4 regions of the Ruegeria sp. THAF33 genome follow, and region 3 is predicted to be linked to each of the others. Evidence: riboswitches for the same ligand, from Rfam matches in the RefSeq annotation. Region 3 holds a riboswitch; each other region holds the start of a gene.

What was found. Region 3 has a riboswitch for cobalamin ahead of FIU92_RS14095 (hypothetical protein). Riboswitches for the same ligand answer to the same signal wherever they lie in the genome.
Region 1: linked by a shared signal. The riboswitch ahead of FIU92_RS21395 (energy-coupling factor ABC transporter permease) and the one ahead of FIU92_RS14095 (hypothetical protein) in region 3 are both predicted to bind cobalamin.
Region 2: linked by a shared signal. The riboswitch ahead of FIU92_RS18745 (DUF1636 domain-containing protein) and the one ahead of FIU92_RS14095 (hypothetical protein) in region 3 are both predicted to bind cobalamin.
Region 4: linked by a shared signal. The riboswitch ahead of FIU92_RS04735 (DUF1636 domain-containing protein) and the one ahead of FIU92_RS14095 (hypothetical protein) in region 3 are both predicted to bind cobalamin.

Annotation. Positions count from the first base shown of each region.
Region 1 is NZ_CP045386.1:104,379-111,567, forward strand. Features, by position in the region: gene FIU92_RS21375 (M23 family metallopeptidase) at 1-1,185, shown strand, start outside; gene FIU92_RS22905 (hypothetical protein) at 1,284-1,448, shown strand; gene FIU92_RS21380 (cation-translocating P-type ATPase) at 1,500-3,833, opposite strand; gene FIU92_RS23085 (hypothetical protein) at 4,022-4,294, shown strand; gene FIU92_RS21390 (L,D-transpeptidase) at 4,336-4,998, opposite strand; cobalamin riboswitch at 5,214-5,427, shown strand; gene FIU92_RS21395 (energy-coupling factor ABC transporter permease) at 5,503-6,186, shown strand; gene FIU92_RS21400 (transglutaminase-like cysteine peptidase) at 6,291-7,079, opposite strand.
Region 2 is NZ_CP045385.1:323,341-330,529, forward strand. Features, by position in the region: gene FIU92_RS18720 (FAD-dependent oxidoreductase) at 1-664, shown strand, start outside; gene FIU92_RS18725 (inositol monophosphatase family protein) at 931-1,710, shown strand; gene FIU92_RS18730 (iron ABC transporter permease) at 1,734-2,744, opposite strand; gene FIU92_RS18735 (ABC transporter substrate-binding protein) at 2,746-3,696, opposite strand; gene FIU92_RS18740 (ABC transporter ATP-binding protein) at 3,710-4,486, opposite strand; gene FIU92_RS18745 (DUF1636 domain-containing protein) at 4,483-4,839, opposite strand; cobalamin riboswitch at 4,937-5,134, opposite strand; gene FIU92_RS18750 (D-lyxose/D-mannose family sugar isomerase) at 5,128-5,817, opposite strand; gene FIU92_RS18755 (carbohydrate kinase) at 5,913-6,839, opposite strand; gene FIU92_RS23040 (ROK family protein) at 6,870-7,189, opposite strand, start outside.
Region 3 is NZ_CP045384.1:2,814,210-2,821,398, reverse strand. Features, by position in the region: gene FIU92_RS14130 (ribonuclease T2) at 1-197, shown strand, start outside; gene FIU92_RS14125 (hypothetical protein) at 194-682, opposite strand; gene FIU92_RS14120 (lactoylglutathione lyase family protein) at 889-1,386, shown strand; gene recR (recombination mediator RecR) at 1,456-2,049, opposite strand; gene FIU92_RS14110 (YbaB/EbfC family nucleoid-associated protein) at 2,111-2,464, opposite strand; gene FIU92_RS14105 (DNA polymerase III subunit gamma/tau) at 2,865-4,628, opposite strand; gene FIU92_RS14100 (dual specificity protein phosphatase family protein) at 4,800-5,312, shown strand; gene FIU92_RS14095 (hypothetical protein) at 5,304-5,711, opposite strand; cobalamin riboswitch at 5,802-6,024, opposite strand; gene FIU92_RS14090 (hypothetical protein) at 6,095-7,015, shown strand; gene rsgA (ribosome small subunit-dependent GTPase A) at 7,055-7,189, opposite strand, start outside.
Region 4 is NZ_CP045384.1:927,600-934,788, reverse strand. Features, by position in the region: gene FIU92_RS04750 (protein-L-isoaspartate O-methyltransferase) at 1-324, opposite strand, end outside; tRNA gene FIU92_RS04745 (tRNA-Cys) at 549-622, shown strand; gene FIU92_RS22725 (hypothetical protein) at 875-1,048, opposite strand; gene FIU92_RS04740 (SLC13 family permease) at 1,251-3,107, shown strand; gene FIU92_RS22720 (hypothetical protein) at 3,104-3,283, opposite strand; cobalamin riboswitch at 3,335-3,542, shown strand; gene FIU92_RS04735 (DUF1636 domain-containing protein) at 3,634-4,005, shown strand; gene cobW (cobalamin biosynthesis protein CobW) at 4,007-5,062, shown strand; gene cobN (cobaltochelatase subunit CobN) at 5,068-7,189, shown strand, end outside.

The DNA.
Region 1 (7,189 bases), on a different replicon from region 3:
GAACTCGCTCCAAGCCCCGTTTCGTTTCGACCTGTTCAGCCGGAACCCATTCAGGCAGAGGAACCTTTGCCTCCTGTTGAACCACCTTCACGAACATGGACGCGCGAGCTTGCGGTGGGTGACACACTCGACAGTATGCTGTCTGACGCGGGGATTGACGCAACCGATCGCGCTGAAATCGCACTTGCACTTGGCGCTGAATACGACTTGCGGCGCTTGCGGCCGGGTCACTCGATAACAGTCGTTGCAACGGCAGCGGATCAACTGCGGAGTGTGGAGCTCGCCGTGGAAGATGGCGTGAGAATTGAAGTGACACTTAGCGAGACATTGTCCACGCGCGTGGTCTCGCCAGAACCCGACACTGTCATTCTGGCCCGCAAAACAGAGATCGAAACTTCGATCTCAAATGCTCTGAGCAGCGCAAAGATCCCGGTTCGTTTTGCGGTGGATCTCGCTCAGATGCTGAGCGGCACAGTGGATTTTCGACGCGATCTGACCGGTGGCGAAACGCTTCGGCTTCTCTGGCGCGAAAAGAGCATCGATGGCGAGAGGGTGGGCCAGTCCGAGCTCATTTTTGCGGCGCTGGAAGTTGATGATCGGCTTTACGAAATAGCATGGCCAGACGACGACAACGGTCGCGCCACGATCTATGTTGATGGTGAACTTCTTCGCGTCTTTGCCCAACCCGTCGAAGGCGCGCGCCTGAGTTCAGTCTTTGGTCGGCGGAAACATCCGGTCTACGGCAATGTGCGGATGCACACCGGTGTCGATTTTGCTGCCGCACGTGGTACTCCGGTACATGCGACGGCCCCGGGTCGCGTGTCTTATGTAGGTTGGCGCGGGGGGTATGGGCGTGTGGTGGAAATCGCTCATGGATCGGACACGGTCACGCGATATACGCATCTTAGCGCAACCGCCGATGGTCTGGCCAAAGGTCAGCGCGTGGAGGCTGGCGAGATGGTTGGCCGTGTCGGGTCGAGCGGCACCGCGACCGGCCCCAATCTTCATTATGAAGTATTGGTTGACGGGCGCCCAACGGACCCGCTTTCTGACAACCGACTTGCTGCCGCTGCGAACAACGAGGTTGAAAGCGAAGCAGCGCGAAAACGCTTAAGAAATGCTCGAGCACAGCTTGAGAAACAGCTGGGCAATCCCGTCGCCAAAAAAAGCGAATCTAGTTCGTGAGAGTTTCCTAAACGGCTTCAAGTGCGCGGCTATCAGTTTGCGGGTATGCGCGCCTGAAGCGGACTGCACTGCAGAAGAACCAAATCAGAGGATGTAAGATGATTGCAATCGCGGGGGCCTTGGTTGGCGCGGTTTGGGGTGGGGTCCTGGCAAAGCGCCGGAATGGCAACAGCCTTGATATTCTTCAATACGCTACAGGATATGGCATCGCTTTTGGCCTGGTGGCGTTATTTCTTTCAATCGCAGTTGTGCGCCTGATGTAACGCGCCAGTAAGCAAGGCGAAAGCCGGACACCTGGAGTCCGGCTTTCGCTCTTATGTGGTCGCAGCGCCTATTCCCTGCGAGCCAAGGGTATTTGCCTTAGTCTGGGCGGTATGATCTTCCGGAGCTTTCAGAAGCCGTAAGGCATTGGCCACGACCAGCAAGGACACTCCGACATCAGCAGCGATTGCACCCCACATGGATGCCAAACCAAAACCCGTGAGAGTGACAAACAATGCTTTGGTCGCAAGTGAGAAGCCGATGTTCTGACGGATGATCGACATGGTTCGACGTGAATGGTCGATCAGCCAGGGTACTTTACCGATGTCGTCGGTCATCAGAGCAATGTCTGCGGTCTCAATCGCAGCATCGGACCCAACTGCACCCATCGCAACTGCATAATGTGCCCGAGCCATCGCAGGCGCGTCGTTGACGCCATCGCCGATCATCGCAACCATCTCGTGCTGTTCTGCCAGTTCCTCAATCGCAGCGACTTTGTCCTCCGGCAGAAGTTGGGCCCGGACTTCGTCGATACCGACTTCGGCTGCTACCGCTCTCGCGGTTTGTTCGTTGTCACCAGTCAGCATGATGATTGACTTCACGCCCTGCGCGTGAAGCCGGGCAACGATGCTTCGGGCTTCGGGGCGAATGCGGTCCCGCAGCTCAAGCAAACCGGTGACTCCGTTCTCATCCCCGACAACCACAAGTGTGCTTCCCGCGCTCTCGATTTGGTTGCGCAATTCGGCAGGGATGGACGCGCCAAAGCCTTTCTCTACAGCGAAGCGGTCAGAGCCAAGCCAGATATCTCCGCGCTCGGTGCGGCCTTCAAGACCCCGACCGGGAACGGTTCGGATGTCTTCAGCCGCAGATATCGAAATGTCGGTCTGTTCTGCCTTGGTCAAAATGGCGCGGGCCAGCGGGTGTGAAGACCGAACCTCGAGGCTGGCACCGCTCGCCAACAGCTCCTGCTCGGATGCGTCGCCCAGCGGATACACATTGGCAACTTCAGGCTCTCCCATGGTGATCGTGCCGGTCTTGTCCATGGCCAGTGCGGTGGTACGCCCGGGGGCCTCGATATATGCGCCGCCCTTAATCAGAACCCCAGCCCGGGCCGAAGCGGTCAAAGCCGCAACGATGGAAACCGGTGTGGAAATGACGAGCGCACAGGGGCAGGCGATAACCAGAAGAACAAGTGCATTGTAAAACCAGAAGCCCCACGATGCGCCAAATGCAAGCGGTGGGATCAGGGCGATGGCCACTGCAACGACCATAACGATGGGCGTATAGATCCGCGCAAATTTTGTAACCCACTGCTCAACCGGCGCACGGCGAGCATGAGCATCACCGACCATCCGGATGATCTTGGCAAGCACGGTATCGGACGCTGTTTTCGTCGCACGAATTTTGAGGGTGCCTTCACCATTGATTGTGCCGGCATAGACCTCATCACCCAGCTCTTTGGGAACCAGCGCGCTTTCACCTGTGATTGGAGCCTGGTCAACGGCACCGGCCCCTTCGATGACTTCGCCGTCAAGTGGAATGCGATCCCCACCCCGAACGATGAAGCTGTCACCGACAAAGACATCCGCCGCCGGGACCGTTGCCTCGGAACCGTCAGCACGAACCAGCCGAACCGTCGGGGGGGCCAGATCAAGCAGCGCGGATACTGCGTTGCGAGCCCGTCCGACACTCCAGCTTTCCAGATAAAGAGAAAGCGAAAAGAAAAATGCTACAGTTGCCGCTTCAAAAAACTCGCCCAGAGCGATGGCACCAGCGACGGCAACAACCATCAGAAGGTTCATATCCGGCGAAAGTCGACGCGCCGAATACCAGGCCTTAGGGGCCACCAGCCAGACGCCAAACAAGATCGCGACTGCGAACAAAGCTGCCTCGGCTAATGGCATCGGAACCTCACCATGTCCCGAGAACAGCCCAAGCGCACCGCCCATGCCGGTTTCGAAAATGTGCCAGCCAAAACCCGCTGCCCAAAACCCTCCGCTGAGCGCGGTGAACCGCCGCTGACGTGCAATATGCGCCGCCTGATCCTGCGCGGCATTTCCGTCATCCCAAGAATTGGCGGTCATACCGGTGCTGGCAACCAGCAGCATGACATCTTCGTCAGAAAGCTTGGCAGCACTTTCAAGAAGCGTCATTCGACCGTTGATGACATCAAAAGCGAGATGCTCTTCACCACCAACTTTCGGGCCGATAACCCGGTTCAGGATCGCAACCTCTTCGGCGCAATCGAGGCCAGAGACCTGAAAGCTTCTGCCACCTTCGGGAATCGGACCGGCGGGCGCGATGTCACCACACCCGCTACTGCCGCACGCGTTGTGACCTTGTCTATTTTCGTGGTCATGGTCGTGGTTGTGGGTATCGGATGACATAGTTAGACCTCAAGAATCTCTGCGGTCCTTTGCAAATAGTTCCTACAGCAACTAGAGCTTCAATACCTTTTTCAATTTTTTTCAATCCGGTTCGTTGCCCGCGATATTGATGCTTCATTCCTTCTTGCGGGCCGGTCGCGTGGATGCAATTTAGTCGCAGAAGACGTAATAAATTTTGGAACAAGTCAATGCAGAAACGGATCGCAATTACCATCACGTTAGTCTCGATTACTGCCGGTTGCTCAGCCCAGTTCACAGGGGGCAAAAGCAAAGCATTCGAACCAGGTAACCTGCCGGATTCAGTTGTTGCGCTGGCAGAACCGGGGCAAGATCTGGCCACAGCGCGCCTTATGCCAGAAGATAACTGCTTTTGGTATGAGCACAGCGGACCTGTCGAGACGACGCTGGTTCCACTGCGCGCAACGAATGGCGCCCCGATCTGCGCTGCGCGTGACGCCTGATAAAAAAGAGGGCAGCGACATCCACCTGCGCTGCCCAAAATTTATGAGCGGGCTGTGACGCTATCTTCGGCCGAGTATACGTATGCGGTCGAGCCGATTTTTACATGTGGGTAGAGATCATTGATATGGGCCATGATCATTCTAACACATCCAGAACTTGCGCGACCACCGATGCTTCTGGGCTGAGGTGTACCGTGGATTCTGAGATAAGTATCTCGATCCCCAACGTATAGATAAAGGGCTCGAGAGCCGAGAGCATTACTTGGCCCGGGTTCCATGCCATCCCGGAATTCCGCGTATTCGGGGTTGAGCTCGATCATTGAAGCCGTTGGCGTCCAATGTGGCCATTCGACCTTGCGCCGGATAGCATAGGTACCGGGCTCGTAAAGGTTCCCACGCGCGATCGCTACGCCATAGCGCATTGCTGTGCCGCCTTCCTCGATATGGTAAAGATAGCGCGCGACGGCATCGACATGGATGTCACCGGGAACCAAACCATCATTTGCTACGACACGTCGTGGTAAAAAACGGTCATGAACGCCCCATGGATTTGAGGTCGCTGGATCGTAGTCAAATGGCGTGACCTGGCTGTCCCAATAGGTCTTTTGCGACGAGGTTGGCCATGTTTTGGCGATCAATGGACTGGCCGCAGACGCCGAGAATAGCGCTGTGGTTGATTGAATGAAATGGCGCCGTGTCAGCATAAGTCTCGTCCTGGTTCACAAGTGTAATGTGGTTGCATCGCATTTTTGCGATCAAATTCGAGTCTTAAAGCCTCTAGCAGCTAGAGCTTCAAGAGGTTTCAGGTAACGCTTGGTTTACCTAATGGACCATGTCGCCGGTTGCGTGAATCCTGCATCGGTCGAGTCTACTTCGGACTAGGTCGCAAAGACATTTGACAGAAACGAAGCCGCCATTGTAGCGGTGAATTGTTTTCGGTTCCTGATGGCGGAAGCCAAAAGGATTAAAAGGGAATACGGTTCGGTGTTTTCAATGGCGCCAATTCCGTAACTGCCCCCGCAACTGTGAGCGGAGAGCGATGCCAAGACACCACTGGTTCGTAATGGAACCGGGAAGGTTGGCGGAGCGAGCACCCGCGAGTCAGGAGACCTGCCGTAAAGCGCCGGGCTATGCCCAGACTGAACCTGTCGGCCTTACGGTCGATTCAACCTGACAAGCCGCCGGGTGAGGCGGTAGGGAGAAAGAACATGCATATCGAACCGGGCATCGTGAATGGTGCCAAAATCGCGCTTTCCTATGTTACCGCCGCAGGTGCGGCTACTTACGCAGCGAAAGAAACGTTTTCCACATTGCGTGCGAATGGACCTGCATCTTTTGCTATGCGCTCGGTGCTCGCCACCGTTGGGGTTTTCCTTTTCTTCGAAGTCCTGCCGCATTTCCCGGTTGGTGTCTCTGAAGTCCACTTCATCCTGGGGTCGACGCTGTTTCTGCTTCTCGGTGCTGCACCCGCGGCTTTTGGATTGGCAGCTGGTCTCCTGATTCAGGGTGTTTTTTTTGCCCCGTTCGATCTTCCGCAGTACTTCATCAACCTGACCACTCTGCTGGTGCCGCTATTTGCGCTACAAGCACTGGCCAGCCGCATCATCGCTCCCGGCACAGCATATGTTGACCTCAAATATGGCCAAGCTCTTGCGCTGAGTGCGACGTATCAGGGAGGAGTAGTCGCATGGGTTGGGTTCTGGGCCTTCTACGGCCAGGGTTTCGGCGCAGAAACCATGGCTTCGGTTCTATCCTTTGGCGGTGCTTATATGCTGGTAATCGTCATTGAGCCGATTGCTGATCTGGCAGTGCTTGCGGCAGCCAAGGCGATGCGCGGTTTGAACAGTACAGGTCTGGTGACTCCGCGTTTGTACAACGCTGCGAAAGCTTGACCAAAGTTTGAAGCGGTGTCCTAAAATTGGGTTGCCGCGAAAAAACCGGTAGTCGCAGCTCCAAAGATTATTGTGGCGCGTCTCGAGGGCGCGCCACATTGTTTTTAGCCACTAAAAACCTGTACCCAACGATCAGGGTGAATCGGGTCCTGTATTCGTAGGAAAAGATACCTCGTTTCCTTCCACGTTTTGATCCTGTTGGTAACATTGTCCAGAACCAAATCGCCTTCACTCGAGCGATAGACTAGAACAGCATGGCCATTGCGATTGGTGTCCAAGACAGTCGCAATTAGTAGCTTCGTAGGATCCAAACCATTCTGCACAAGTTCAAACTTCTTTTGCAAAGCGAAGTCTTCGCAATCTCCTGACCCTTGCGTCGGCAGTGTCCAGTATTCTTTTGTCCCATATTGGCTTTGATCCGAAACTGCTCGGATTCTCCGATTGACGCGCGTGTTGATCGTTTTAACGATCTGATTTTCTTTTGCCACGGACAGACCAGAGCTACGAGCGCTCGCGCACGCCCACGAGTAGTCTTTGCACAGTGATTTGGCACCGGATGGCGCTCCAATCTTTTTGTCAAGACCGATCGAGGGAAGCTCAGAGGCTTGCAATGTAGCGGCAGACACAAAAAAGCTGCATATAAAACAGACCATTGGGAGATAACCCAGCAGGTTTTTCGATAACACTCCCTGAACTAAAGTGGGATTTGTCATATCTGCCTTCTCCATGCTCGTTCCTCTAAAGTATCCAAACTTCCCCGGCCAATGTGTTTTATTCCAAGCCTTCATGTGCTTGGGGAATTGCAACAGCTTCTTAGCCTCTAGGGGTAAAGCGGCAAAAATTTGCAGATTCTTTGGTATTTCTTCCTTAGTTGACAGCATCAGAGCATCCACGCCATCACCAGCCCGGCATAGCTAACAGAGCGAATTAGAGGGTAAGCTGATCGCAATTCTCTCATTCAACAATAATACAACAGAGATCGGCCGTCATCGCTGAGGGTTAC
Region 2 (7,189 bases), on a different replicon from region 3:
GGCGCCGGTGACGCGCGATGACGTCTCGAACAGCGGGTTCAAGTTTGGCACGATCCGCACCATCGGCATCGCCGGGTGCCCGGTTAAGGCGCTGCGCGTGACTTATGTGGGTGAACTGGGCTGGGAACTGCACCTGCCGGTGGAATATGCACAGACCGTGTATGACGCCTTGATGGAGGCAGGGCGCCCGCATGGATTGATCAATGCGGGCTACAGGGCGATTGAATCGCTGCGTCTTGAAAAAGGCTATCGCGCCTGGGGCTCGGATATCGGGCCGGATCATACGCCGTTCGAAAGCGGCTTGGGCTGGGCCGTGAAACTCCGGAAAAATATTGATTTCAAAGGGCGCGCCGCCTCTGAGGCGCAAAAAACCGGCGGCGTAAAGAAGATGCTGGCATGTTTCACGGTTGACCCCGAGGTTGTTCTTCTGGGGCGTGAAACAATCTATCGGAATGGCGAAAGGGTCGGATGGCTGACTTCGGGCGGCTATGGTTACACCGTCGAAAAGTCGATCGGCTACGGTTACATCCGAAACGCCAACGGTGTCGACGCACAATACGTCACATCAGGGACATATGAATTGGATGTCGCCACTCAGAGGGTTCCTTGCGAAGTGACGCTGCAACCGCTTTACGACCCGCAGATGAGCCGGGTGAAGACCTGACCCGAGGGTGCAAGAGCAGATCTACCGACACACGCACGGCGATCGGAACACATGGGGAAAGCATGCAAACAGGGCAAATCCGCCCCGAGTGTCCGAATGTTCGTCGAATCTGACGGATTTCGATCCATAAGCCATTGATAAAGTTTCAGTATTGTCACACCTCATGCCCATCTGAAAACTGAACTGCAAGACTTCTCATTCAGCTTTCAGGGCAAACAACCTTTCATCCGTCGGAGATTGGATGACTTCAGCCGAAAGGACCGGAAATGGTAACCCCAGATGCGTTGACTGAGCATGCGATGAAGATTGCTGATATTACCTCGGAGTCCGCGATGCGGTTTTTTCGGGGGTCTTTGGGCATTGAATTCAAACAGGATGAAAGCCCGGTGACGCAGGCCGACAAGGCAGTTGAGGCAGAAGTACGCTCTTACCTGAAACAGCATTTTCCCGGACACGGCATCTTTGGCGAAGAGCACGGGCAAGAAGCAGGCGACGGGCTTCATATGTGGGTGATTGACCCGATTGACGGAACCCGTTCGTTTCTGTCCGGCCATCCTTTGTTCGGGTTCCTTTTGGCGCACCTTGTGGATGGGCGCCCTCGGTTGGGCCTAGTCGGAATGCCGGCCTTACATGAGACCTATTTGGGTGTGGTCGGTGACGGCGCCAGCCTGAACGGGCAACCGATAGAGGTGTCGAACACCACGCGTCTGGATCAATCGGTTTTGTACGTGAATGAAGGCGACAAAATTTATCGCGATCATCCTGACCTGTTCAGCCGGCTGATGAATGCAGGGCAGACGCGCCGATTTGCCTATGATTGTTATCCCCATGCCTTGCTTGCTTCGGGCCATGTCGATGCTGTGGTGGATTACGATCTGCAACCTTATGACTATCTGGCGCTCTCACCTCTGATCACGGCTGCTGGCGGAGTGATGACCGATTGGCACGGGCATGCGTTAACCCTCGATTCAGATGGCGCGGTCGTTTCCGCCGCAACCCCTGAACTGCATGCTGAACTGCTTGACCTCATCAATGTCGAAAAATGACAGTGTTGCGCAACCTTGGAAAACTATCTCCCGCGATCAGATTTGAACAAATACAAAAAGACAAAAAGTGATCCTATCGACGTTGTGACGATTCCCACGGGCAACTCCTGCGGAGCCAGAAGAAGGCGTGACAAGATATCGGACAATGTCAGCAGAATCGCGCCCACGATCGCCGAGACGATCAACAGGTTTCGGTGCAGAGTTCCGGCGATGCCGCGTGCAATATGAGGCACCATCAGCCCGACAAAGCCGATGACACCGGCAACGGAAACGAAACTGGCGGTCGCCAATGCGGCAACGAAAAACATGCTGAACCGCAGTCCTTGAACGGGAATACCCAGTGACGAGGCTGTGAAATCCCCGGTCAGCAGCGCGTCAAGCCACCGGCTGCGGTAAAGTGAATAGCTCAGGATCAGGCCCAGTCCGATCAGGACAAGCGGGAATGTTTCCCATCTTGCCAGTCCCAGGCCGCCAAGCATCCAGAATATCACCGAATGAGCAGCGCGATTGTCGCCAGAGAAAATCAGGTAGTTGGTGATCGCGGAAAACAGAAAGGACACCGCCAGGCCAGCCAGGATCAGTTTTTCGGGTGCGCTTGTACGCAAGCCCTGAACCAGCGCCAGAACAATGCCGGAGGCGATCAGACCACCGCAAAATGCTGCCAACGGTAACGTCCAGATTCCCAGAACATCACCCGTGACGGTGATCACCAGAACGGCGCCGGCAGCAGCACCCGAGGACAGACCGAACAGAAACGGATCTGCCAGGTCGTTTCGCGTCGTTGTTTGCAAAACGACACCAACGACGCCCAGTCCCGCACCAATCACGGCGGCAAACAAGGCACGGGGCAGGCGAAGGTCGAAGACGATCCGGTGCAAGGGCGACATGTCTCCTTCCACCAGACCGGTTCCGAGGCCGATGGCCGAAAAAACTTCGCGTATGGGGATTGGGGTGGTCCCGTAGACGATCGACAACAGCAAAAGGGCGGTCAGAACAACCGCCCCCAGCACTATCAAACGGCCCAATCGGACCATATCAGTTGGTCTCCGGGTGCATCGCCTTCGCCATCTTCTCGATCGCCTCGATATTTGCCGGGCCGGGCGTCAGTTCCTCGTAACGCAGGCCAATCCAGCGCTCGTTCTTTACCGCGTCCGTTTGTGACATCACCGGGTGATCCTTGAGGAACTGAAAGGTGTCCTCTGCGCCGTTGCCGGACTGATAATCGAGCAGCACCAGAAATTCCGGGTTGGCCGCTGCCACGGCCTCCCACGACGTGCGGCCCCAGCTGGTATCCAGATCATGCGTCACGTTCGCGCCACCCGCCGCTGTGATCATCGCATCGGGAATGGCGAACTTGCCGGCGGTGAATGGAGCATCGGCCGGTCCGTCCAACAGGAATACGCGGGGCTTTGCCAGATCGGCTGTTTTTGCTTCGATGGCTGACAATTTGTCTTTCCAGCCGGCAACCAGCGCCTCGGCCTTGTCTTCGACATGCATGACCTTGCCCAGACGCAGAACGTCATCAAACAACAGGTTCATGCTGGCCTCGGGGCGATCCTTGTCCAGATGCACGCAGCTTTCGGTCAGGATCATGGTCTTGATACCAAAAGGTTCCAGTGTGTCGGGCGTGACGTCACCGCCGGGTTTCATGCCATAGTACCAACCGGCAAAAAACAGATCGGGTTCGACGGCCACAAGGTTTTCAATGGTCGGGTATTTGGGGGCAAGCTCTGGGATATCGCCACGCTGAGCATCAAAATCAGGGCTTGTTTTGTACCAGCCGGTAATTCCGGTAAGCCCCACGATCTTGTCCTGAAGGCCGAGCGCAAAGGCCATATCCGCCATGTTCATGTCATGTACGACCAGGCGTTCCGGCGCCGAGTCAAAAACCAGCGGTTCACCGCAATTGTCCACGGTGACGGCTTCCGCTGCCGCGCCACCTGCCAAGCCAGCGAAAACAACCACCGGCCAAAGTTTCTGCATCATATTTAAGTTCCTGTTATTGTGACAATTTCCGTTTTCGGATATCCAGTGCGGGGATCATGCGGCCTTCGTGCTGAAAGCACAGATAATCCACGCCGAATGTCTCACGTACCCGGTCTGGGGTCAGAACTTCGACAACAGGCCCGAACCCCGTCAGACGCGTGGCTTTCATCAGCGCCACATGGGTGGCGAATTCCGGGATCATGACCAGATCATGGACGATCATGACGACCGTTACCCCCAGATCAGCAACCAGAGACAGCATGTGCCCCTTGGCATCGGGGTCCAGATGGTTGGTTGGCTCGTCTAGAAACAGCAAGGACGGGTTCTGGGCCAACGCGCGCGCGATATGTGCGCGCTGACGTTCTCCGCCGGACAGTTGACCCATCGTTTTGTTGGCAAAATGCGACAGCTCGGTCGTCGTCAGAACCCGTTCCAGATCAGCCTTGTGCTGAGCCATCGAACGTTCGCCCTGAATCGGGATTTGCCCCAGCGCAACATAGTCTTGCAGGCGCATCCGCCCGTCAGGCATTTCCTGCTGCCCGACCACAGCAATGGAGCGGGCACGTTGGCGGGCGGACAGGGTCCGAAGGCTTTGGCCTTCTATCCAAACATCACCCAAGATAACCCGTTCGATCCCGCACAGCAGTTTCAGCAGAGTGGTCTTGCCGGCGCCGTTCGGCCCGGCGATTGCCAGAATTGATCCTTCTTCCAGGCGAAAGGACACATCCTGCAACAGGACATCGCCATTGAGCGCGTAGTACTCCAAATTCTCTGCAACCAGAAAGCTCATGATACCCCCCCGGACGGCAATGCGGGTATGCGCGACAAGGTCTTTGCGAAAAGGGCAGGGGGGCGGTCCGAGGCGCTGGTCCAGCCATCGTCACTGTCGCCGAACTGGGTCGCGAATTCGACCAGGGCGGACAGGTCGTGTGATGTCGTGATATCGCCAAACAGGTACTGCGCTTTTCCCGGGGCCTGAAATCCGACGGTCATGGCCCGTTCACAACCTGCCATGCACGCCACCATTCGGGTTTCAAAACCGTCAGGCAACCGGGCATTCAGCACGTCTTGCGCGGCCTCGGCAGACATCGCCCCCTGACATGTTGAACAGATCAGAACGTAGTGATCAGAATAGCAGGTCATAGCCATCTCCGTCGTTTGCCAGACGCAGACAGAGGGCACATACCCAGATATTACGCAAACGCGCCATCAAGCCTCCTTCCGAGACGCCCCGCCTCGGGTTGGTTTATAGTGCGATGGCAGGTCTCCTGACTTGCGGGTCGTTGCTTGGCCGACCTTCCCAACCCATGCGGGTCAGTGGTGAAGTGGCGTCGCTCACCGCTTACAGTTGCGGGGGCAGTCACGGACTTGGCACATTCCAGCGCCGCACCGTGTTCCCATTTTCATCCCTTACGGAACCATCCCGCTCAGCTAGTCCGGCAATGCCAGACTTGTCAAGCGGCAGACGAACGCGTTGGTAGATGGAATTGCAATAGCCGCGCCAGCTGTCCTGCTGCGCCAGCCCGGACCGAACGGTGTCAATAGTCTGGTACAAGAAGGAAATCCGGCTCGAGAATCTTTCTCGACCTTTGAAAACCGTGGAATTGGCTTTTCAAACCCAATGTCGGTGCGGTCGTTATTCACGGTCGATACCTCGCCAATAAGGCAATCGCCGCGCTCGGCCCAAAAAGCGTGCCAGATGCCGGGCATCAGAGTTACGCTTTGCCTCGGCTTCAGCCGCACGTACTCTTGGGGTTGCAAGGTTACAGGGCAGGCATCGCTGGGGACCGTCACCGGGTTGTCGCGGTCGACGCCACCGTTTGGATCCGACGCATGAATTTCCAGAACGAGATCGCCGCCGCCCCGGTTGATGATGTCTTCTGCCTTGATAATATGCCGGTGCAACGGAGAAAGCTGATTGTCTTTCGAGATCAACAGTTTTCTGCACAGAGCATCCCACGCCCGGATTTCAGATCCTTCGTCTAAACCAGTGCGTAGAGTGAACGGGAATAGGTAATGTTCGTCGAAATGGCCTTGTGCGTAATCGGTAATATCCCAGCCCGCGGCTGCGGATCGTTTTGGCCAGAGGGCTGCGCATTTTCTCGGGCGACCAATCCGCAAAGGGTGGCAACACGGCGCCGAAGGATTGAATGAACGCCTGTGCCTAGGGCTTGATGTGGTTGATTTCGGATCGTTTCATCATACCATCCCGCAGATCACAGTTCGTGCGACCAAGGGGGCTCCGCCCCGGCTCGGGAAACGGTCACGGCCGCGACGTCAGCGCCCAGTTCCATGGCTGCTTGCAGGCTTTCAACCGTCAATCCGCGCAGACCTGACTTGGTCAGATGCCCTGCGCGGCTGAGCTCGGTCAGAACGCCGGCGTTGAACGTGTCACCTGCGCCGATCGTATCGACCACTTCAACGGGTTTCACAGGAACCGAGACTTCGGAACCATCCGCCAGGTAACCGTGCGCCCCGTCACTGCCACGCGTGACGATGACAACGGAAGGACCCGCCTGCAACAGCACAGACGCTTTTGCGGATTCGGATTCAGCGCCCGGAATGATCCAGTCCAGGTCCTCGTCTGAAACCTTGACGATATCCGCACGCGAGATCATGCGGTTCAAACGCGTCCGAAATCGGGTTTGATCCTTGATGAAATCCGGGCGGATATTCGGGTCCAGCATCACTGCCCGGTTGGAACCGTGGCGGTCCAGAAGGGCGGCATATGCATCTGCGCAAGGTTCACACGCAAGGCTGATTCCACCGAGATACAGGGCAGAGACGGCTGGAAGCTGATCGGGCATGTCTTCGGGCAGCAACATCCTGCCTGCGGTGTTTTCATCAACAAAGCTGTAAGACGCGTGTCCATCCGAGAGCTGCACAAAGGCAAGCGTGGTGGGACGGTCCGAGGTGATCACATGTGTCGTGTCCACATGGCTCGCTTTCAGCGCATCGATCAATTGCTGGCCGAACATGTCCGATGACAAACCTGTCAGCATCCCAACCGGAACACCCAGACGTCCCATCGCGACGGCTGTGTTCAGAACTGCACCACCAGTATGTGGCACAAAGCCCAGTGCACCCGATGCGGTCGGTTCTGAAATCATATCTATCAGCGCTTCACCACAGCACAGGATCATGTCTTGGTCCTTTTAGGTAAGAAACTTCGGTTAGTCTGGTTGCTGTCTCAGCGCGTTCTTGCAGAAGTTGTTTGCGCCGATGATCCCGAACTCTGCCTGTTCAGACACGTAAAGGTTCAGGGAGCGGCGCAAATCGCTGAAGCGGCCGCCGCCGTTGAACGCATCCTTGAAGTTGTCACTGAATAGCCAGCGGTTTTTCTCGGCAACGCCGCCGACGAGGAAAACGCCCCCCTCCGGCATCAAGGTGACCGCCAGATCACCCATCAAAGCACCCAGATGGGTGGTAAAAATCTGCGCGGCTTTTTCGGCGACCAGATCGGTGCCGTTACGGGCATCGTTCAGAATGTCCT
Region 3 (7,189 bases):
CGGCTTCGGTGGTCGAGGAGGCATTCCTGAAGGCCAACCCTGAGTTGGAGCGCGACATGATCACGATCACCTGCAAACAGGGCTATATCGAAGAAGTCCGCCTGTGCCTGTCCCGCGATCTTGATCCCGTACCCTGTGGCCGCGACGTGATCCGTGACTGCACGGCAAAGGACGCCCTGTTCGATCCGATTCGTTAAAGCTTTTTGTTCTGGCAGTCCCGCGCATAGTCCAGCGCCTTGGCGGTGCCTTTCAGATCGATGGCCATCACCACTTCACCTGCCGGATTGTAGACGGTCATCGTTTTGTTCTGAGCGATGGCGTTCACAAAGCTCCGGTCGGTGAAAAACACGGTTGCGCCCGGCACGTCGCGTTCGTTGAACCCGATGGCCGTCGCATCATAGCTTTTGCCGTCCAGATCAAAGCGGATCGGATAACTCTCGCCCTGTTTAATGTCGCCCCATGCCTTGTTGTACACGGCGAAATACCCACGATTGCCCAGCGCGTCATAGCCCAGCCGCACCACCGAGAGATCCTGATACACCGTCTGGATCAGGCACCCGTTGCCAAGCGCTGGGTCCATCATGATGTTCCAACCTTCGACAAAGCCCTTGTCCACAAGGTCCTGCGACAGGGCGGCGGTTGCAGTGAACGTGGCGAAGGCGAGGGCGAGAAGGCGGGCCATAACGTATTCCAATCAAAGGGATCAAGTCCGAGGCATTCTACTACGCGCGCACGGAAGGCAAAGCCCCTTTTGCTTTGTAGCGAGTATTTTGTCTCCGGGTCATGACCCGTGCGGCGGGGTGAACCCTGCTATGAAGGCTTGGGAAGCAACTTGAAAACGAATCGCTGTCCAATAGTTTTACGTCTTAGCAGATTAAGGAGCCTTCTATGTCTCAGTTTCCAAGGACTTTTTCACATATCGGGTTGTCTGTTCCCAACGTGGACGAAGCCGTGAAGTTCTATTCCGAGGTCTTGGGTTTTTACGTCATCATGCCGCCCACGGACGTGGTCGAGGATGACTCGGATATTGGCGTTATGTGCACGGATGTTTTTGGCCCGGACTGGAGGAAACTGCGTATCGCGCATCTCGCGACAGCGGACAGGATTGGAATTGAACTCTTCGAGTTTGACGGGAATTACGAGCCTGAAAACAACATCGATTTCCGCAGAAATGGCACGTTTCACTTTTGCATTCAGGACCCTGACGTCGAAGGTCTGGTCGAAAAGATTGTGCAGGCTGGTGGAAAACAGAGGATGCCGATACGGCACTACTATCCCGGAGAAAAGCCTTACCGAATGGTCTATGTTGAAGACCCCTTTGGTATCGTATTCGAAATCTACAGCCACTCGTATGAGCTGACCTACTCGTCTGGTGCATATACCTGAAGCCCGTGGGCCCGCGTTGATACGTGCTGGGGCGATGGCGCAGTTATCGCCCCGATCCTCCGAGGTTAGCTAGATTTCCTTCCGCGCCCGCAGCGCGGCCGTGATCGTCCCGTCGTCCAGATAATCCAGTTCTCCGCCAATAGGCACACCCTGCGCCAGCGAAGTCAGGCGGACCTGCCCCTCAAGCTGATCGGCGATGTAGTGGGCGGTGGTCTGGCCATCTACGGTGGCGTTCAGCGCCAGGATGACTTCGGAAATCCCTTCGGCCACAACCCGGTCCTTGAGGCGGGGAATGCGCAACTCGTCGGGGCCGACCCCGTCCAACGCCGACAGCGTGCCACCCAGAACGTGATAGCGCCCTTTGAACACTCCGGCACGCTCCATCGCCCACAGATCGGCGACGTCTTCGACCACGCAGAGCTCGCCGGTTGCGCGGGCTTCATCGTTGCAGATGTCGCAGATGTCAGTGGTGCCCACGTTGCCGCAATTCAGGCATTCCCGGGCCGTGATCGCGACCTGCTGCATGGCATCAGACAGGGGCGTCAGCAGCAGGGCGCGTTTTCGGATCAGGTGCAGAACCGCGCGGCGGGCCGAGCGCGGGCCCAGGCCCGGCAGTTTGGCCATCAGGTCGATCAGGTTGTCGATGTCGCTGTTCGAACTCATGGCCAGTCCTGTCTTGCGCCGGAGGGAGCCTCCGGCGGGAGTATTTTAGAAAAGATGAAGCTCAGAACGGCAGCTTGATGTCTGCGGGCAAGCCCATGCTTTCGGTCAGCTTGGCCATTTCTTCCTGCGAACGTTCGGTTGCCTTGGTCTGCGCATCCTTGATGGCGGCCAGGATCAGGTCTTCGACCACTTCCTTGTCATCGCCGTTGAAGATCGACGGGTCGATATCCAGACCTTTGAGTTCACCCTTGGCTGTCGCCGTTGCCTTGACCAGGCCTGCACCGGATTCGCCGACAACCATCATGTTGTTCAGCTCTTCCTGCATTTCGGTCATCTTGGTTTGCAGGTCCTGCGCGGATTTCATCATCTTGGCCATGTCGCCCAGACCGCCAAGCCCGCCGAGTCCTTTCAGCATAGTATTCTCCTGTGTCTCCGTTTGCGCTCTAGATACGGGCAGCAGCCACATGGCACAAGGGTTCTCCCGCCGGTCGGAGGCTCTATCGTTCCGGCCGACATGTTGATCGGCGCAGGCGTCAGCAGAATCGTGCTGCCCATCTGCGACGCCATATTCGCCTGCAGGCCCGACACGCGCGGATTGCCCTTGGCGCGCATATGGTCTTCTGCCGAGAGTGATTGCATGGAACACAGAAAATCTGGGCGGGGTTCGAATGGCTACGCAGCATCCGGATCAGAATTGTCACGGGCCGCCTTCCGTTCGCCGGTGTTGCAACGAACGATCTGAGACAGGCAGGCGGATGTGTTCGAACGAAAACTGGATCAGTTTCGTTTGAAACAAGGGGTGACGGGCGGTGGGGTCAGTCTTCCTCGAACGGGTCCCACTCGTCTTCCACCTCGGGAAGCGCTTCGGTCTCGACCTTGGCCGCGCGTTGCTCCGGCGTTTCGATCCTGGTGATTTTCGCCTTTGGGAATTGCGCCAGTACCGCCTGCACCAACGGGTGTTTTTCGGCCTCGGATTTCAGTGCCAGCTCGGCCTCGTCCCGTATTTCTGCAATTGTGGGGGCTTCACCGTCCGAGACGATCGAGACAGCCCACCGATTTCCTGTCCAGCGTTGCAAGGCAGAGCCCAGTCGTGGCGCCAGATCTGCCGGTGCCTGGGCGGCGGGCGTAAATTCGATTCGTCCGGGTTGATAGGAGACGAGGCGCACGCCGTTTTCCACCTCGACCAGCAACTTCACGTCGCGATTTGTCCGGATCAGTTCCACCACGTGGTCGAAGGTTGGGTACCGGGCAAGAGCCGTCTGGGAATCCTGCGCCAGGGCTGCAACCGGTGCGCCACCGGCACCGCGAGGGGACGGCGCATAGGCAGGTGGATGGGCCGCGCCAGCCGGCGCCGGACCGGTGCCCGGTCGGGATATCGAAACGCCGCCATTGGGCCCGCCCGGCGGCGGTGGCGGGGCATCTTGCAATCGTTTGATCAGCTCTTCGGGGCTGGGCAAATCCGCCACATGGGTCAGGCGAATAACGGCCATTTCGGCGGCCATCATGGCGTTGGGGGCTGCCGAGACTTCCTCGAGCGCCTTCAGCAGCATTTGCCACATCCGGGTCAGAACCCGCATCGGCAGAGCCTCGGCCATGTGTTGGCCCCGGGTCCGTTCGTCCGGAGAAACCGTCGGGTCCTGCGCCGCGTCAGGCGTGATCTTGACGACGGACACCCAATGCGTGATCTCGGCCAGATCGCGCAGCACCGCCAGCGGGTCCGCGCCTTCGGCGTATTGGCCGCTCAACTCGGTAAGTGCTTCGGCGGCATCGCCGCGCAGGATCATATCCATAAGGTCCAGAACCCGGCCACGGTCTGCCAGTCCAAGCATTGCACGGACCTGATCGGCGGTCGTCTCACCAGCCCCATGCGAAATCGCCTGATCCAGCAACGAGGTCGCATCCCGCGCCGATCCTTCCGCTGCTCGGGTGATCAGCGCCAGCGCGTCTTCGGCGATCTGGGCGTTTTCCGCTTCGGCGATCTTGCGCAGCAGGCCAATCATGTCTTCGGGTTCGATCCGGCGCAGGTCGAAACGCTGGCAGCGGGACAGCACGGTGACAGGGACTTTGCGGATTTCAGTGGTTGCGAAGATGAACTTCACATGCGCGGGCGGTTCTTCCAACGTCTTGAGCAGCGCGTTGAACGCGCTGGTCGAGAGCATATGAACCTCGTCGATGATATAAATCTTGTAACGCGCGCTGGCGGCGCGATAGCGGACACTGTCAATGATCTCGCGGATATCGTTGACGCCCGTACGGCTGGCGGCGTCCATCTCCATCACGTCGACATGGCGGCCTTCCATGATGGCGACACAATGTTCACACTGACCGCAGGGCTCGGTCGTGGGGCCACCGGTTCCGTCGGGTCCGATGCAGTTCATCCCTTTGGCGATGATCCTTGCGGTCGTGGTTTTGCCGGTGCCGCGAATGCCGGTCATGATGAAGGCCTGCGCGATCCGGTCGGCCGCAAACGCGTTTTTTAGGGTGCGCACCATGGCATCCTGACCCACTAGATCGGCAAAGGTTTCCGGGCGATATTTGCGGGCGAGAACCTGATAGGCGGGGCTGGAGCTGTCTGTCATGTCTTCTCGTTGGGATTCGGTGCTTGGGCACAGCGTAGTGGCCACCGTTGCCCGCGTCCACAGCGGGGCGCGATGATTTTTGATTTAGAAACGAGTCGCTTTCGCACTAAACTGCATCAGCGGATTTAATGGCTCATTTTTGTAAAGAGTTCTTTGGGGAGGACAGGATTCATGTCGCAGTTGGTGATCTACGCCCTGCAAGTTGGTGGCGGAACGCTGGCACTGACCTCGATGCCCGGACGCGGCGGAGATTACTCCAGCGATCTGGATATGATCGCAGCCTGGCAGCCGGGGCTTGTTGTTTCGATGACGACGGATGTCGAAATGCTTCAGGACGGGGCGCAGGAATTTGGCAGCGATATTCAAAGCCGCGCCAGCCGATGGGTTCACCTGCCGATCGAAGATTTCGGAGCGCCCACAAAAGCGATTGATGACGCGTGGCCGTCCGTCAGCGCCGCAGCCCGGCACGCGCTTTCCGGCGGAGGTCGCGTATTGGTGCACTGCCGCGGGGGATGTGGCAGGTCAGGTATGGTTGTCCTTCGGCTTATGGTCGAATGCGGCGAACGCGCGGACACGGCGCTGCAACGATTGCGGGCGGTGCGCCCTTGCGCCGTCGAAACGGATGCGCAACTGGCCTGGGCCTCTCGGCGCGCCCAGGCACAGGTCAGTCTGGATTCAGATTGAAATCTGCACGGGCGCGCAAGCAGGTTTCCAAGGCCGGATCGTGGAAACTTCGATCATCGCGCAGGGTGGAGGATTCACGACGCCGGATGGCATCGCACTGAACGTGTTTCCGAAGATCAGGTCGGCATAGCCGTTCAGCGGCTCAACTGCGGTTTCGGGCTGCGTCCCGCAAAAAACACGAATGCTGTCTGATTGCGCGCGGAAAATTGCATGACATCCTTCGGTGCAATGTGACAGCTCACTGCTGCCCTCAATCTCGAAATCGTCACTTGTGGCCGAGGTCGCCTGGGCCATGGCTTCGGATATCGAGCGCGCCAGCCGCGCCAAAGCGGGGCAGGTTTTACCCGTCCGCTGACATACTGTTGCACTGAATTCATGTGTTTTTGTCTTCCAGATCATCCTGCGCCCTCCGCGCTTGGTGGACAGGATATTTTGGACAGGTGGGACATCGTGATGCCGTCAGGACCTGCCCGGACACCCCGCCCGAGTTTTGGTTTCGTTTCCGATGGCAGGTCTCCTGACTTGCGGGTCATCGCTTTGCCAACCTTCCCAGCCTTCGGGGCCAGTGGTGTTTCGGCATCGCTTACCGCTTACAGTTGCGGGGGCAGTCGCGGATTTGGATGTTGCCTGCATGACCAGACATTACCGCACCGTGTTCCCTTTTCATCCCGACCCCTTGTGGAGGCCGGAAACCATCACACAACCGCTAGCGTTTGAGCACGCATCGAGTCAAGCCGATCTTTTGACCGGACGCTTGGTCATGCTGGATACGATGTTGGTTCATGCATAGTGTCGAGGGCGTTGAGGTTCTGAAACCGGATTTACCAAGCGCAAAGCCAGAGATCATGTTGGACACAGAGCAAACGGTATTGACCGAAGAGTTTTGCTTTCCTTCCGGGCAGAAAACACTGTCTGCCCGATTGTACAGCCCGCTGACCTCGCCCGAAATCGTCGTCGTGCTGAACAGTGCAACGGGTGTGCCGCGCGATTATTACCGTCATTTCGCACGATGGCTTGCTGCCGAGCAGGGTATGGCCTGCCTGACCTATGACTATCGCGATTACGGGCATTCCTTGACTGGCCGCCTGAAAGACTCGCGTGCGACCATGGCGGATTGGGCTTTGATCGACATGCCCGCGGCACGGGCGGAAATGCGCAGACGGTTTCCCGATTCGCAGCATTGGACCATCGGTCATTCGATCGGCGCGATGTTGGGGCCTGTGCAGCCGGATATCGATCTGATTGACCGGATGATCTGTGTGTGTTCGGGGCTGGTAACCGTAAGCGACCACCCATGGCCCTATCGGGGTCTGGCAGGATTGTTCTGGTATGGTCATGCCCCGCTTTTGGCCCGAGCCCTTGGCTACCTTCCCGGAAAGGCGATCGGGTTCGGCTCGGATCTGCCGGCATCGGTCTATTGGCAGTGGCGCAAATGGTGTACCGCGCCTTTGAATTATGTGCCTGAAATCGGGCATGAGTTACCTGCGGCGCAGTGGAAGGATTCTGGAACGCCCGTGGATTTGTTCACCTTCGAGGACGACCAGATGGTGCCGCCGGAAGCGGTTTGGCGGCTTGCGGATCTTTACGGCCCCGATGCCAACCGCCACCTGCTGAGCCCTGCCGATTTCGGGTTGCCCGAGGTTGGTCATATCGGAGCATTTGCCCGGCGCAATGCAGCGGTTTGGCCGCGACTGATCGCTTGATCAGACGCGTCGCAGGACGGGCCGGGCACCGTCCAACAATCACCGGTTGCGAAGTTTCTTTTCCTTCATGACGCCACGGACCATCTTGCCGAACGCTTTGTCCCGCGCCCGGGACTGCGCGACGGTCTCAGAGTTGCGCTGATCTTCGCGCCGAAGCTTGCGCCACCGGTCCAA
Region 4 (7,189 bases), 1.6 Mb from region 3:
GCTTTCCACACCAACAACCAACTGGGCCATACGCGCGGCAACCGCAGTGGAATACCCCGTCGCCGGAGCGATATCGAGAATCATCTCGTCGTTCGAAATGTTGAGCGCATCCAGCATTTTAGCAAGCGTTCTCGGCTCGAGCATACAGCGCCCGTTGCCCAGTTCGATCACACTGTCGGCATAGGCGGCCTCACGCTGTGCGTCAGGCACGAAGTTTTCGCGCGGGACGTTCAACATCGCCTCAATGATCGGGAACTTTGTAACATCCGAAGGCCGGATTTGCGTATCAACCATAGTGCGGCGCCGGGCAGCGAAATCTGTCATAGGATCTCTCGAGTCATTCCCAAAGTTACCCGGCTTTTGCCACATCCTGAAACGCCCAGCAACGGCCCTGTTGACGCAACCCCCCGCGCCTGTGCGTTTGCGGTTGCGGGCTTCGGCAAATTTCCATCTCGTCGACAAAATTGCGCGCAATCCTCTGGACGCCCCTTGGGAAAGCTGCTAAAACCCCAAGCACACCACGGCAAGTATTTGATTTTACTTGAAAAGGCGAGTTGGCGGAGTGGTGACGCAGCGGATTGCAAATCCGTGTACACCGGTTCGATTCCGGTACTCGCCTCCAGTACCTCCACTGACTTGCGGTACTTTTTCCCTCCCCGAGGTCCAATATCCAACCAACTATTGGATTTTTCGTATTGTGATCTTGTTCTGTTCCATCCGACTGCGAGCATTCTGGACATATGCCGCCAGCTTGCGTTCAGGCAACACCCGCCGTACTTCCTGGGCATCTTCATCTTGAAATGATCAGAATTGGTGACCTGAACCATTGGTCCCAGCCATTTGGGTACAGACCTTTCTTGTAGTCAGATTGCGATCAGGGACGGCCAAGCAGGCCCTTTGCGCGGTTCACGCAGCGGCAGAATGGTGCTGCAAACAAAGCTGTCGGATTGTCTGTCGTCCATGGCTGGAATTGACCTGCCATTACCTGTGCTGCTTCGACCTGGTTGGGACGGCATCGCGCCTGCGCGAAGCGTGCTGACTTCTTCATGCAATTTGTCCAATCCTTCTTTCTGACGCGTTCGTCAAACGGGGTTCCCGAAAGCATTGCTCACACAGCAGCCTTTGAGCAATTTTATGTCTCAACATCGCCAAAAAACGAAACTTCATGACAACTCGGGAAGGATGAACTAGGACTCTAACAAAGAAAAAGTTCTGGACGTATTGTGGAACACATTGCCTTTACCTTCGAGATGGGGGTCGTTTGCACCCTGCTGGCATTCACCGTTTTTCTGTTCGTTTCCGAGATCATTAGGATCGACCTTTCCGCCATATTGGTTCTGGTTCTCATAGGCTTGCTCAGCTACGCGCCCGGGCTGGGAAATCTGGCGGATGTCACCCTTCTGTTCGACGGCTTCGCATCCAATGCCGTCATCTCGATCATTGCGGTCATGATCGTCGGGGCCGGTCTGGACAAGACGGGGATCATGAACAAGGTGGCTGCCGTCATCCTCAAATACGGCGGCAAATCCGAAGGCAGGGTTGTACCAATCATTTCCGGCACCGTTGGCGTCATATCCTCGTTCATGCAGAATGTCGGCGCCGCTGCTCTGTTTCTGCCGGTTGTCAGCCGAATTTCCACACGGTCGGGCATACCGCTGTCGCGCCTGCTCATGCCGATGGGATTCTGCGCCATTTTGGGCGGCACCATGACGATGGTGGGGTCGTCTCCTCTTATCCTGCTGAACGATCTGATCCTGACGGCAAATGACAATCTGCCGGCCTCTCAGAAAATGGAGCCCTTCGGCCTGTTCTCGGTCACGCCGATCGGTGCGGTTCTGATCCTGACGGGAATTGGTTACTTTCTGCTGTTGGGACGCTGGGTTTTGCCCGAGGCTGAAGGACCTGACAATACGGGTACCGGACAAGGGACACAGGAATACCTGCAAAGGGTCTATGGCCTCAAAGCCGATGTGTTCGAAGTCGTGGTGCCCGAGGACAGCCCCTTGGTCGGCGAGATTCTGGCCGACATCAACCACGAAAACCACCTGTACATCATTTCCACCTTCTATCGCGGCAAAACCTCGATGGTTCAGGTTTTGACAGCGGAAATAGCAGCGCCGTGTCGGCTGGCCATCGTCGGCCGCCGTTGGGAGGTCGAGAAGTTCGCCGAGAAATACGGGCTGACCGTTCTTCCGGATTTGGACATTTTCGTCGAAGAGTTCGCCCCAACCAATGCAGGCGTGGCCGAGGTGGTCATCACGCCCGACAGCAAGCTGATCGGCAAATGCCCCCGCGAGCTTTTGTTTCGCAAGACCTACGGGATGTCGCTGCTGGCCATTCACCGCGGCGAAGAGACGCTGAGCCATGTCGAGACCGAGGATCACGAATCCACTCAGATCGGGCTCGAAAAGTTTCAGGCGGGCGACATGCTTGTGGCACATACCAGATGGGACAACCTGATGCGGATCAAACGAGATCCGGATTTCGTCGTCGTGACGACGGACTTTCCTCAGGACGAGCTGCGGCCGCAAAAAGTCGGCTGGGCCCTGGCATTCTTCGCCATTTCGCTGTCGTTGATCCTGTTCACGGATGTCCGGCTTTCACTCTGTCTTCTTACCGGCGCGGTGGGCATGATGCTGACCCGTGTGCTCAGCGTGGACGAGGCATACCGCGCGGTCGGATGGAACACCGTATTCCTGCTCGCCTGCCTCATACCTTTGGGACAAGCCGTGCAGAACACAGGCACGGCCGCGTGGATCGCGCAGCAGATCATGATAATTCTGGACGGCTGGCCGCTCTGGTCGCTGCAAACCGGCATCGCCGTTCTGGCGACGGCCTTTTCTTTGGTCATGTCCAACGTGGGGGCCACGGTTCTGCTGGTGCCTCTGGCGGTATCAATTGCGGTGGCGGCGGGTGGAAACCCAGCCGTCTTTGCCCTGACGGTCGCCATATCGACCTCGAACAGCTTCATCATCCCAACCCATCAGGTAAACGCGTTGATCATGGGTCCGGCCGGATACAAGGTGATGGATTTCGTCCGCTCCGGCGGAATAATGACGGCGCTGTTTCTGGTCGTCTCGCTGCTCATGATAAACGTCATCTATTAGCGCAAGAGGATCCGGGGTGTTCGGTGGTCTTTACCCATCATCTGGACAGGTTCAGTCGAGGCACCGGTTGGCCATAGTCTACGCCCCTTGCTGAGATACCGTTCGTCGTCCGGCCCATCTCGGGCTGGGTCCCGGCACACCATGCCGCCCATCGACGCCCACAGGTCGCTTTCCATGCCTCTGCATAATTGTTGCGCGCGACTCGCTTGACAAGCAGGCCAGCGGTGCCGCATGTCCCTTTCGTTGGTGTCGGTGACAGCCGATGAAAAGGGAATGCGTCAACGGTCTTGCCGCCAAACGCAGCCGCCCCCGCGACCGTGAACGGAGAGGATGCCCAATGCCACTGGCTCGAAAGCCGGGAAGGCGGGACATCCGACAGAGGCCCGCCTCTGGCATCCGCAAGCCGGGAGACCTGCCAACAACCGAAGTTGAAACCGGGCGGGGTGTTCCGGTGTCGGGTCCATGACCAATCGTGGCCCGCATGAAACCCCGTCCCCCGCGAAGAGGATTTGGGGGGATGAGAGACATGACCGAGACCGCACCAGTCGAGTTGCTGGTCTGTACCACCTGCCGTCGCGGCCTGCCTGTCGAAGATGACGCGCAACGCCCGGGCGCTTTGTTGCACAAGGCCCTGGAACAGGCAGACCTGCCCGACGGTGTCACCCTGAAAGCCGTTGAATGCCTGTCAAACTGCGATCAAGGCTGTTCGATCGTGTTGCGCGGGCCGGGCCGCTGGACCTTCGTGTATGAAAACCTGAACGAAACAGATCATGTCGACGTCATCGTCGACGGCGCGACCAAGTATCTGGCCACTGAAGATGGTTTGGTGAAATGGCGCGAACGCCCCGAACATTTTCGCAAGAACTGTGCCTCGCGCATTCCCCCGATTGGAGCCTGACATGTCGAACCTCGAAAAACTCCCCGTCACAGTGATCACCGGCTTTCTGGGCTCGGGCAAGACCACTTTGGTGCGTCACCTGATGCAGAACCCGCAGGGCAAGCGCCTTGCCGTCGTGGTCAACGAGTTCGGCGATGTAGGCGTCGATGGCGACATCCTGAAATCCTGCGCCATTCCTGATTGCCCGGCGGAAAACATCATGGAACTGGCCAATGGCTGCATCTGCTGCACCGTGGCAGATGATTTCATTCCCACCATCGAGGCCCTGATGGCGTTGGAGCCGCGCCCGGATCATATCCTGATCGAAACCAGCGGTCTGGCCCTGCCGAAACCGCTGCTCAAGGCATTCGACTGGCCTGACATCCGCTCGAAGATCACCGTTGACGGCGTGATCGCCTTGGCCGATGCCGAGGCTGTGGCCGCAGGCCGTTTCGCGCCCAATGTCGAAGCGGTGGACGCCCAGCGCATGGCCGATGACTCGATCGACCACGAAACGCCCCTGTCCGAGGTGTTCGAGGATCAGATCTCGTGCGCCGACATCATCCTGCTGACCAAGCCCGACCTCGCCGGCCCCGAAGGCGTGGCCAAAGCGCGCGAGATCATCGCCGCCGAGGCGCCGCGCCCCCTGCCCGTCGTCGAAGTGGCCGAAGGTGCCGTGGACGTGCGCGTTGTGCTGGGTCTGGAAGCCGCCGCCGAGGATGACATGGACGCCCGACCCTCGCATCACGACGGCCATCACGATCACGAGCATGACGATTTCGAAAGCATCATCGTCGAGCTGCCCGAGCAGACCGAACCGGCCCAACTGATCGCCAATATCGAACGCCTCGCCAATGAACTGAACATCCTGCGCGTCAAAGGGTATGCCGCCGTTCAGGGCAAACCCATGCGCCTGCTGGTTCAGGCGGTCGGCGCGCGGGTACGGCACCAGTATGACCGCCCGTGGGAACCCGGTGAAGACCGTCGTTCGCGTCTGGTCGTCATCGCCGAGCATGACGATATCAAAGAGGCGGAAATCCGCGAAATCCTCGTGGGTGTGCGTGAGGCTGCCGAGTAAGACACATGCACGTCGTCTTCCGCGAAAGCCACGGGCTCGAGGAAACCGAGACCCCAACCGATCTGGGCCAGAGCCCGGCGGAACTGGTGGTGCTGTCGTTTTCGGACAGCGATCTGGGGGCTTTCGCGGCGGGCTGGCATCGCGGCGGCGGGCCCGAGGGACGGATGCCCTCGTTGCGGCTGGCCAACCTGGCGGCGCTGAAACACCCGCTGTCGGTCGACACCTATGTCGAACAGACGCTCGAGGGCGCTAAGGGCATTCTGATCCGTCTGATCGGCGGCGTCCCCTACTGGGCTTATGGGTTGCAGCAGGTTCTGGCGCTGGCGCAGGCCAAGGGCATCGCGCTGGCGGTGCTGCCCGCTGACGGGCGCGAGGACACGCGGCTGGATGACTATTCCACCCTGCCGGTCTCGACCCTGCGGCGGCTGGCGCATCTGTGCGATACCGGCGGCGAGGTCGCGGCACAGGCGGCGTTGGCGCAGATGGCTTTGGCGGCGGGGCTTTATGCCGGTCCGGTGATGGGCGCCAAGACCTTGCCCGAATGTGGCGTGTGGTGTCCGGATCGCGGCGTAATCCCGGTGGAAACCGCGTTCGAAAGCAAGGCCAAACGAATCCTCGTCACCTTTTACCGCGCTTACCTGACCTCGGCAGACACCGCCCCGATCGCCTCCCTGATCCGCAGCCTGCGCGCCCGTGGATACGCGGCGGTGGGCCTGTTTGCCCCATCTCTCAAGGCGCCCATGGCCGCCGACTGGTTGCGGGAACAGGTTGTTGCGCTGAACCCATCGGCCATTGTCAACGCCACTTCGTTTTCGGGAAAAGGTGCGTCGGGAACGTCGCCTCTGGACGCGGCAGGCGTGCCGGTGTTTCAGGTCGCTCTCGCCACCTCGCGCCGCAAAGCCTGGGCCGAGGCGGAACGCGGTTTGTCCCCCGCCGATCTTGCCATGCATGTGGTACTGCCCGAGGTGGATGGACGGATCTCGGCGGGAGTTGCGTCTTTCAAGGAACCCGGAAAACGCGATCCGCATCTGGAATACGCGCGCTTTGCACATCGGCCCGAACCGGACCGGATCGAAGCGATCATCGACCGTGTATCAGGCTGGCTTGCACTGAACGACAAACCCAAGGCAGATCAGATTCCTGCGTTGGTCCTGTCCACCTATCCCGGCAAAGACTGGCAGATGGCCCATGCGGTTGGCCTCGACGCGCTGGCCTCGGCCGAGGCGATGCTGTCCGATCTTGACGAAGAAGGCTATGACATCGCGACTGGCGAGCCGATTGCCGACACTCTTCTGGACGCACGGATTTCGTGGTCGCTCGGGGATTATCAGGATGCGCTTGCGGAATTGCCCGAAACCCTGCGCGCTGATCTGCACGCCGTTTGGGGCGCGCCCGAAGATGATCCGGCCTGTGCCGATGGGGCCTTCCATTTCACCGCGCTTCGGCGCGGCAAGGCGCTGGTCGCGCTGCAACCCGAACGCGGCACGCCCGAGTTGCGGGATGACGACTATCATGACCTCTCGCGCACCCCGCGCCACGGTTATGTCGCCTTCTATCTGTGGCTGCGCAAAGGGTTGGGTGCCGATGCGCTGATCCATATCGGCGCGCACGGAACGCTGGAATGGTTGCCCGGAAAATCGGTCGCCTTGTCTGCCGATTGTTGGCCCGAGGCGCTGATCGGCGATCTGCCGGTGATCTACCCGTTTATCGTGAACGACCCGGGCGAGGCCGCGCAAGCCAAGCGCCGGATCGGAGCCGTCACGCTGGGCCACATCCCGCCCCCGATGAAGGAAAGCGGCACGCCGGATCGGATGGTGCGGCTTGAATCGCTGCTGGATGAGTTTTCCAACGCCGACGGGCTTGACCCCAAACGCCGCGACCGCTTGCAGGAAGATATCCGAGATGAGGCGCAGGCGATAGGGCTGGAAAGCGATCTCGGCCTCGATCAGGCAACCTGCACCGCCGAGGCCATCACCCGCATCGACCGCTTTGTCTGTGACATCAAGGAAAGCCAGTTTGGCGACGGGCTGCACATCTTCGGGCGCGTGCCCGAGGTGACGGGCAGTTTCGATCCGGCCCCTTCGGCCCACGCCGAACGCGACGCGCTGATCAAAGCGCTCGAAGGCA